DNA from 3 places in the Bradyrhizobium sp. S3.2.6 genome. Region 2 is predicted to be linked to each of the others. Evidence: predicted binding sites of a transcription regulator. Region 2 holds the regulator's gene; each other region holds the start of a gene.
What was found. The regulator LexA, encoded in region 2, represses DNA repair genes until DNA is damaged. The targets are predictions, from matches to a motif close to TGTTCNNNNTGTGTTCNG.

Region 1 (3,273 bases), on a different contig from region 2:
GCCTGGACCAAGCGCGCGCTGGTCAATGCCGACGACATCGTCATCGTGGCCGAGCCGGATCTCGCGAACTTGCGCAACACCAAGAACATGCTGACCGTGCTCAAGGCGGCACGGCCGAACGACCGGCCGCCACTCTATTGCATCAACCAGGTCGGCATGCACAAGCGCGCCGAGATCGACGTCAAATCGTTCGCCAAGACCATGGAAAGCCAGCCGCTGGCGGTGATCCCGTTCGATTCAAAGCTGTTCTCGACCGCCGCCAATAACGGCCAGATGATTGCGGAGGTCTCCAAGAGCCACCGCACCACCGAGCTGTTCCAGAACATGGCCAACCGCCTCGCCGGGCGCGGCGAAGTGAAGAAGCCGAAGCGTTCGCTGCTCGGACCGCTGCTGAAGAAGCTGAAGGGCAGGACCGGACGCGCATCCGCTCCGCATCGCAAGGCGTCGTAAGCGCAAGAGCGTTCTCGAGCGCGCAGTGCTCTCGGCGGCGGCGGATTACTTCTCCGCCCGCTGCTGCTGCTTCTTCGACAGCAGCTGGCGTAGCGCCGTGACCTTTGCCGCCGCCTGATCCGGCGGCAGATCGGCCTTCACGATGGTCTCGGCCTCGGCCTGCTTGCCTTCCAGCCCCAGCACCAGTGCGAGATTACCCCGCACGCGGGAATCGGCCGGGTTGCGCCGATAGGCGCGGCGCATGGTGTCCTCGGCCCGCGGCAGATTGTTCTGGAGCATGTAGGACAGGCCGAGATTGGACAAAACCTGCGGCTCGTCCGGCACGATCTTCAGCGCCGACGCATAATATTGCTGCGCTTCCTCGTTGCGGCCGAGCTGATCGAGCGCCGCGCCCTGCGCCGACAGGATGTGCCAGTCCGGATCCTCCGGCGTATGCGCCCGGCTGAGCACGTCGAAGGCCTGCTGGAAATTGCCGTTGTCGGCGAGCGCGCGACCGTAGCCGGCGAGCAGCGCCTTGTTGCTGGGATGGGCGAGCACGGCCTGCTCCATCACCGCGACCGCCTGGGCGCGCTGGCCGGTCTCGCGCAGCGCCTTGCCATAGTCGAGGGCGATGGCGGGATCGCTGGGCCTGGCGCGATAGCGCTCCCGCAAGCCGTCCATGTCGGGCTTGATGTCGGGCTTGGCGTCCGCCGTAGCGGCCGCTTCCGGCTTGCCACCGACGCCGAGCGCGCCGGTCACATCCTCCAGGCTCGTGGTCTGGCAGCCACCGAGGGCAAGCACCAGGAGCGCGGGAAGCAGGAATCTCGCCGGGGGAGAGGCAAGGGACGAACGCTTGGACATACTCTGATCACCGCCGGCGGACTGATCAGAGATGCTTTGCCGATTAACGCTAAATTCCCGTTAAGGACGCCCGCCTCTTGGGCTTAGTCGGTAAATTCCGCGCCGAATTCGCAGCCGATGCGCCAGCGCAGGCGGCATTGGCGGGAATAGTCGGGTGCGAAGATGATGGTGAATTGCGGCGGCAGTTCCAGGAATTCCGCCACGACCTTGACGCCGCCATCCGAGATATCCGTGATCGTGCAGTCCCGTGGCAGCGACCCCGCGCCAAAATGGATCTTGGCGAGCCGCGTGCACATCCGGCGTTCGCTTCTGCGGCGATTTGCAAGCATTTGAATTGTTCACCCGTTAGATCACGGCCCATCCCGCAGCCCTAGGAGTAGCGGACATTCATTGGAATGTGCTGAGCGCAGCCGCTCGCATTCGAGGCGTAGTCGAAGCTTAGTGTCTCCGTCCCGTTTACCGGTCGTTAGGAATCGCGGCGCCCTTGCCTTCGTTCTTGTATTGTTCTTGTCAGGGCCATCGCGCTCTGCTACCCCTAATTGTGCGAGGGGGCATCATGGTCCAGCGGGTTTCGACAGTCGCCTTTGAAGGGATCGAGGCCCGCGCGGTCGACGTGCAGGTGCAGGTCGCGCCGGGCCTGCCGGCGTTCGCCATCGTCGGCCTGCCCGACAAGGCGGTGTCGGAGGCGCGCGAACGGGTGCGCTCGGCCCTGATCGCGTCGGGCCTGGCGCTGCCGGCGCGGCGGATCATCGTCAATCTCGCCCCTGCCGACGTCCCGAAGGAAGGCAGCCATTACGACCTGCCGATCGCGCTCGGGCTGATGGCGGCGATCGGCGCGATCCCGCCGGATGCGCTGACGGGTTTTACCGTGCTCGGCGAACTCGGCCTCGACGGCTCGATCGCACCGGTGGCCGGCGTTTTGCCAGCCGCGATCGGCGCCAATGTGCGCGAGGAAGGCCTGATCTGTCCGGCGGCCTGCGGCTCGGAAGCGGCGTGGGCGAGCCCGGACATCCAGATCGTCGCCGCACACTCCCTGATTCAGATCGCCAACCATTTCAAGGGCACACAGGTGTTGTCGCGGCCCGTGCCGAAAGTCCACGAAGCAGCAAGCTCGCTGCTCGATCTGCGCGACATCAAGGGCCAGGAGAGCGCCAAACGGGCGCTGGAGATCGCGGCCGCGGGCGGCCATCACCTGTTGATGATCGGCGCGCCCGGTGCCGGCAAATCGATGCTGGCGGCGCGGCTGCCCTCGATCCTGCCGCCGCTGTCGCCGGGCGAATTGCTCGAGGTCTCGATGATCGCCTCCGTCGCCGGCGAGATCGAGGGCGGCGCGCTGACATCGCAGCGGCCGTTTCGCTCGCCACATCATTCCGCCAGCATGGCCGCGCTCACCGGCGGCGGCGCGCGCGCGAAGCCCGGCGAGATCTCGCTGGCGCATCAGGGCGTGCTGTTCCTCGACGAGCTGCCCGAGTTCGATCCGCGCGTGCTGGATTCGCTGCGCCAGCCGCTGGAGAACGGCGAGGTCTCGGTCTCCCGCGCCAACCACCGCGTGACTTACCCCGCGCGCTTCATGCTGATCGCAGCGATGAACCCCTGCCGCTGCGGCCATGCGTTCGAGCCGGGCTATGCCTGCAAGCGCGGCCGCATCGATCGCTGCGCCGGCGATTACCAGGCGCGCATCTCCGGTCCGCTGATGGACCGCATCGATCTGCGCATCGAGGTCCCGGCCGTGACCGCGGCCGATCTGATCCTGCCGCCGGCGGCGGAAGGCTCCGCCGAAGTCGCCGCGCGCGTGGCGGCGGCGCGCGACATCCAGCTCGCGCGCTACGCCGATGCCGGCCTGCCGCGGGTCCGCACCAATGCCGAGGCGCCGGCTTCCGTGCTGGAGGAGATCGCAAAGCCGGACGCACAGGGCCAGAAGCTGCTGCGCGATGCCGCCGAGACCATGCGGCTGTCGGCGCGCGGCTATCACCGCGTGCTGCG
Region 2 (3,273 bases):
GCCCTGCCGGCATCGACTTCCGCGAGGGTGACGTGCTGCTGCGCAAAGGCGCGCGGCTGACCGAGCGCGACCTCGCGCTCGCCGCCGGCATGAACCACCCGCAATTGGCGGTCAGCCGCCGTCCGAAGGTCGCGATTCTTGCCACCGGCGACGAGCTGGTGATGCCGGGCACGACGCCTGGTCATGGCCAGATCGTTTATTCCAACGGCTACGCCCTGCATGCGCTCGCTCGCAGCGAGGGGGCCGACACCATCGACCTTGGGATTGCCGCCGACACGCTTGCCGCCACCACCGCCGGCATCCGCCGCGCGCGCGAATCCGGCGCCGACATCCTGATCACGACGGGCGGCGCTTCGGTCGGCGACCACGATCTGGTGCAGCAGGCGCTCCGCGACGAAGGCACCTCGATGGCGTTCTGGAAAATCGCGATGCGGCCGGGCAAGCCGATGATGAACGGGCAGCTCGGGGCGATGCGCGTAATCGGCCTGCCCGGCAATCCCGTGTCATCCTACGTTTGCGCCTTCCTGTTCATGGTGCCGCTGATTCGTGCGTTGTCGGGCCGTTCGATGGTTCATCACCGCCGCGAACGCGCCGTGCTCGGCCGCGACGTCGGCGCCAATGACCAGCGCGAGGACTATCTGCGCGCCCGCCTGGATGTGCGTGATGACGGCACGCTGATCGCCCTTCCCGTCAATCACCAGGACTCCTCGCTGCTTGCGAATCTCGCTGCGGCACAGGCACTTCTCGTGCGCGCCCCGTTCGCGCCGAGGGCCGAAGCGGGAGCGCCCTGCGAGGTGCTGCGACTGCTCGTTTGAGCGCGGCGTTCGCAACCGTTCCGCGAACTTTGCCGCGTTCACGGTAAATTAAGCAGTTGCGGAACATGTATCGAACATATAGTGTCCGTTCATGATTTGTTTCGAGCGTGTAGCGGCTTATTGCTGACTTCAGCGTCTCGGAATCGAACGACATCAACCGGGGGATTTTGGTCGAGATGTTAACGCGCAAACAGTACGAGCTCCTGCGGTTCATCAGTGAACGCCTGAAGGAAAGCGGCGTGCCGCCCTCCTTCGACGAGATGAAGGATGCGCTCGATCTGCGCTCGAAATCAGGCATCCATCGCCTGATCACTGCGCTCGAGGAGCGCGGCTTCATCCGCCGCCTGCCCAACCGCGCCCGCGCCATCGAGGTGATCAAGCTGCCCGAACTCCAGGCCGCCGCTGGCAGCCGCCGCGGCTTCACGCCGAGCGTCATCGAGGGCAATCTCGGCAAGGTGCGCCCGGCGTCGAGCCTGCCGGCCGACGAGGGTGAGCGTCCAGTCGCAGTGCCCGTGATGGGCCGGATCGCGGCCGGCACGCCGATCGAGGCTTTGCAAACCCGCAGCCACACCATCAGCGTCCCGCCCGACATGCTCGGCTCGGGCGAGCACTACGCGCTCGAAGTGCGCGGCGACTCCATGGTGGAGGCCGGCATTCTCGATGGCGACATGGCGCTGATCCAGCGCAACGAGAGCGCCGATACCGGCGACATCGTGGTCGCCCTGATCGACGACGAGGAAGCGACACTCAAGCGTTTCCGCCGTCGCGGCGCCTCGATCGCGCTCGAGCCGGCCAACGCGGCCTATGAGGTTCGCATCCTGCCGCCCAACCGGGTCAAGATCCAGGGCAAGCTGATCGGGCTGTACCGGAAGTACTGATCGCGTCGCTATCGGCGAGCGCAATCAACGATTGGAGCGGACGATTGTCCGCTCCGGCTGGGTAGTCTTTCTGGTTTTGCACAGATTATCCGGCCCCTTCTCCAGCGCTACATCCTCGGCACGCCGCAACGAAGCACGCATTGCTTCGCAGGGCCTTTGCCAGACCGAGGAGACCAACATGCGCAAGATCATTTTGAGCACCGTCACGATGACGCTGATCGCAGTATCAGCGTCGCAGGCCTTAGTGTCGCAAGCCTTGGGGTCGCAAGCCTTGGGCTCGCAAGCCTTGGGCTCGCAAGCCTTGGCTGCGCAGCCGCAGCACCACGCTCGCAAAGCACCGCGCGCAACGACCGAGCAATTCCGCAATGCCCGTAACGCCGTCGCGCAGCCGGCTTGGCAATATTCGGGCTGGTCAGCGCCAGCCGGCCGCTGAAGCAACGCGCTCACCGAATGCGCGGGAGCAGGCTTTGTTCCTCGTGCATTTGAAAAAGATAATGTGATCGCGCTCTGCTGATGCGAGCCGCAGATTTGCCCACAAACAAGCATAAGATGAGCTTCCACTCTGATAGGGGCCTGCGCCTCCGAGACAGAGGCGCGGGTGCTCTATCCTGATTGAGGAGCACCCGATGTGTGACTATAGCCTGCATGCCGTCGCGACGCGTCCCGCAGAAGTTGGCGAGACGATCGTCACGACAACGTTCCGCGGCACCTCGACGCGCGGCTTCGCCTCCGAAGCCGACATGTCCGTCGCGGTTTGCCTGCTACCGGGAACGGAGCTCGCCTTCGCCGACAACGTCCGCTACGACAATCGCTGGATCTGGACGCGCACCATCAACTCGCGCGTCGGCAAGTTCGGCAAGGTCGATCCGCATATTCCCGACCGCCATCACGACGCGATCGAATTCCCCGACGGCAAATACGTCCTGGTGACGCAACTGGTCGAAGGCCAGCGCGCAACCGTGCTGCAACTGCCCGTGACCCAGCCGCTCGGCGAGCGCGAGCACAAGCCGCAGGTCGCCGACAGCCGCTCCACGTCCCCGCGCCTGCCGATCGGCTAAGCCGTCGATCTCAGTCATCGGCCTGCAGGTCGGCGTCAGACGGCGTTGCGTCTTTGGAGCGCGGAGCTGCCGACCGCGGCATGAGGGTCTGTTCGAAATCTCCATCGCCGGCCGCCGCCGGCGACCAGGGGCGGTTTGCGCCCCTCGCCTTTACCGCCTGAATCGCAAAGCCGTCGCCACGCGGCGTCAGCGCCAGCGCGCCCTGACGCACGAGACGTGGCCGATCGACCACCATCGCACCACAATCCGGCGGCGCGGGCCTTGCCGTCACCACCAGTGCCGCGCGGCTGCAATCGTCTCCCAGCGCGTCAATGCGCAACGCCAGCGCAACGATGCGTCCGTCGGCAAGCGGCGTCACGCAGCCTGACTCGTCGCACGACACACCATCGGCAAGCGCGACGCTGCCGGGATCGCGAGAGTCGGCATCGGCCGCGAGCCACTCCTTGAGCAGAAAGCTGTCCTTGCTCGTCCTGATCAGGTGCAGCTGCCCGTCCCTGCCCCGCACGGCAACGCTCTGGCCGT
Region 3 (3,273 bases), on a different contig from region 2:
GCGCGGGTATTGATGACCCGATAGCGATAGTGGCGCTTCACGGCCGAGAAGCGCGCCTCGAAAGTATCAGGTACAATGTCGGCTTCGAGGACCGCGATGGGATGCGGACGCAGATGCGCATTCAAGCCGTCGCGAAAACGCCCCGGTGGAAACTGCTTCTCGATGTCGACATGCGCAACCTGGCCGCGCGCATGGACGCCGGCATCGGTGCGGCCCGCACCATGCACGCGCGCGTCCGCGCCGGTCATCGCCTTCACGGCCGCTTCCAGCGCGCCCTGCACCGAAGGCAGCGTCTCCTGCACCTGCCAGCCGAAGAAGGGTGCGCCGTCATATTCGATGGTGAGCTTGTAGCGGGGCATCTCAATCCGGGTGGTGTCATTGTCCGGCTTGACCGGGCGATCCAGAACTCCGCAGCTTATCGGTTCGAACCGAGAAGTCTCAGCGTACTGGATACCCCGCCTTCGCGGGGTATGACAGCGTTAGGTGAATTTGGCTCCTGCCTTCAACGGCACACCCCGCAAGAAGTCCACGGCCTGCATCCGGGCCTTGCCCTCGCGCTGCAGCTCGAGGATGCGGATCGCGCCCTCGCCGCAGGCGATGGTAAGCTGGCCATCGAGCACCTCGCCCGGCGCACCGGAGCCATTCGCCAGTTCGCAGCGCAGGATTTTTACGCGCGCATTCTCCGTGACGCCGGCAAGCTCGGCCCAGGCGCCGGGAAACGGCGACAGGCCGTGGATGTCGCGCAGCACCGCGTGCGCGGGCTTACTCCAGTCGATCCGCGCCTCCGCCTTGTCGATCTTGGCGGCGTAGGTGACGCCGTCCTCGCTCTGCTTCTTGAGCTGGAGGCCGCCGCGGTCGAGCGCGGCCATCGCGCGCACCGTCAGATCGGCACCAAGCCGGGACAGGCGATCGTGCAGATCGACTGCGGTCATGTCATCGGTGATCGCGAGGCGCTCGGCCATGGCGACGTCGCCGGTGTCGAGGCCGACATCCATCTTCATCACCATCACGCCGCTCTCGGCATCGCCGGCCATGATCGCGCGATTGATGGGGGCTGCGCCGCGCCAGCGCGGCAGCAGCGAGGCGTGCAGGTTGTAGCAGCCGAGCTTTGGCGCATTGAGGATCGCCTGCGGCAGGATCATGCCATAGGCGACGACGACGGCCGCATCGGCGTCAAACGCGCGAAACTCTTCCAGCGCTTCCGGTGTCTTCAACGTTTTCGGCGTCAGCACGGGAACGCCGAGTTTTCGCGCGGCTTCCTCGACCGGGGTCGGTTGCAATTGCAGCCCGCGCCGCCCGCCCGGCTTCGGCGCGCGGGTGTAGACAGCCACGATCTCGTGGCCATGCGCGACGAGCTCGAGCAGCGTCGGCACGGAAAAATCGGGCGTGCCCATGAAGATCAGGCGGAGGGACATCGACGGAGAACCTTACTCCGCGCGCTTGGCGGCTTTCTCGAACTTCTTGATCACGCGGTCGCGCTTGAGCTTCGAGAGATAGTCGACGAACAGCACGCCGTTGAGATGGTCGATCTCGTGCTGGATGCAGGTGGCGTAGAGGCCTTCGGCGTCCTCCTCGTGCACCTTGCCGTCCAGATCCGTGAAGCGCACGCGCACCTTCGCCGGCCGCTCGACCTCCTCGTAATATTCGGGGATCGACAGGCAGCCTTCCTCGTAGACAGACAGATCCGCGGAAGACGCGATGATCTCGGGATTGATGAAGACGCGCGGCTCCGGCCTGGTCTCGCCGTCCTGGTCGGGCTTGGCAAGGTCCATGGTGATCAGCCGCAGCGGCTGCGCGATCTGGATCGCTGCAAGCCCGATGCCGGGTGCGTCGTACATGGTCTCGAACATGTCGTCGGCAAGCTTGCGGATCTCCGGCGTGACCTTCTCGATCGGCTTGGAGACCAGACGCAGCTGCTTGTCGGGCAGGATGATGATTTCTCTGAGGGCCATGGCGGGCGATTTAAGCCGCGCGCGACAAGCGGTCAATGCGGCCGGGAGCGCGTTAACGGTCCGCTAACCATAAAACTTCGCCTTTTGTTAACCATAAAAATTAGGGATCGATTAACCATAAATGTTCGCTATTCGTTCGAATGCCCCGGCGAATCGGCTAGAAGGGCTGGCATGAACCAGATCATTTTCATGCTCGGCGACTGGCCGGTGCGCACCATCGACGCGCTGATCGGCTTCGGCGCGCTGGTCGTCATCCTGCTGATTGTCATTGCGGTCGTGATCGCGCGCTCCGGGCGGCGCGGCGCGGAACTCGCGATGGCGCACGCCATCCGCGCCGACGAGCTGGAGGAGCGCCTCAGCCAGGTCCTGCACGCCCAGAGCGAGGCCGCCGGCCGGGCCGACGCCATGACCCAGGCGCTGGCCGGCCGCCAGGCCGAGATGGCGCGGGCCGTCAACGAGCGGCTGGATTCAGTGACCCATCGGGTCGGCCAGTCCATGGAACATTCGACCCGCAACACCATGGAGAGCCTGCGCGCGCTGCACGAGCGGCTCGGCATCATCGACAACGCGCACAAGAACCTCACCGACCTCACCACGCAGGTGACGACCTTGCGCGACGTGCTCGCCAACAAGCAGTCGCGCGGCGCCTTTGGACAAGCGCGGATGGAGGCGATCGTCCAGGACGGCCTGCCGAAGGGGGCCTACGAATTCCAGTTCACGCTCTCGACCGGCAAGCGGCCCGACTGCGTGGTGTTCCTGCCCGACCAGCGTCCGCTCTGCATCGATGCGAAATTCCCGTTGGAAGCGATGACGGCGCTGCACGATGCCCGCACCGACGAGGAGAAGCGCGTCGCCACGCAGCGGCTGCGCGGCGACGTGATGAAGCATGTCAGCGACATCGCGGAAAAATATCTCGTCACCGGCGAGACCCAGGAGATGGCGCTGATGTTCGTGCCGTCGGAATCGGTCTACGCCGAGATCCATGACGGCTTCGACGACGTGATCCAGAAGGCCTATCGCGCCAAGGTCGTGCTGGTGTCGCCCTCGCTGCTGATGCTCGCGATCCAGGTGATGCAGCAGATCATGAAGGACGCGCGCATGCGCGATGCCGCCGACCAGATTCAGACCGAAGTGATCAAGCTCGGCGACGATTTGGGACGCCTGCGCGATCGCGTGCTGAAATTGCAGAAGCACTTTGCCGACGCGAACGAGGACGTCCGCCAGATCCTGATCTCCGCCGACAAGATCGAGAAGCGCGCAGGCAGAATCGAGGAGCTCGATTTCAGCAAGACCGACGCGCCGGCGGACGGCCCGCGGCTGG

Region 1: the regulator LexA is predicted to act here: its motif matches at 1,782-1,799, upstream of ABID58_RS01235 (YifB family Mg chelatase-like AAA ATPase).
Region 3: the regulator LexA is predicted to act here: its motif matches at 2,075-2,092, upstream of ABID58_RS26725 (DNA recombination protein RmuC).

What each region holds. Positions count from the first base shown of each region.
Region 1 is NZ_JBEPOS010000001.1:254,290-257,562, reverse strand. Features, by position in the region: gene ABID58_RS01250 (CpaE/TadZ family protein) at 1-450, shown strand, start outside; gene ABID58_RS01245 (tetratricopeptide repeat protein) at 496-1,290, opposite strand; gene ABID58_RS01240 (PilZ domain-containing protein) at 1,374-1,619, opposite strand; gene ABID58_RS01235 (YifB family Mg chelatase-like AAA ATPase) at 1,847-3,273, shown strand, end outside.
Region 2 is NZ_JBEPOS010000028.1:78,056-81,328, forward strand. Features, by position in the region: gene ABID58_RS32925 (molybdopterin molybdotransferase MoeA) at 1-815, shown strand, start outside; gene lexA (transcriptional repressor LexA) at 992-1,693, shown strand; gene ABID58_RS32935 (hypothetical protein) at 1,872-2,126, shown strand; gene ABID58_RS32940 (hypothetical protein) at 2,320-2,751, shown strand; gene ABID58_RS32945 (ComEC/Rec2 family competence protein) at 2,762-3,273, opposite strand, start outside.
Region 3 is NZ_JBEPOS010000018.1:52,073-55,345, reverse strand. Features, by position in the region: gene truA (tRNA pseudouridine(38-40) synthase TruA) at 1-359, opposite strand, end outside; gene fmt (methionyl-tRNA formyltransferase) at 480-1,415, opposite strand; gene def (peptide deformylase) at 1,428-1,952, opposite strand; gene ABID58_RS26725 (DNA recombination protein RmuC) at 2,124-3,273, shown strand, end outside.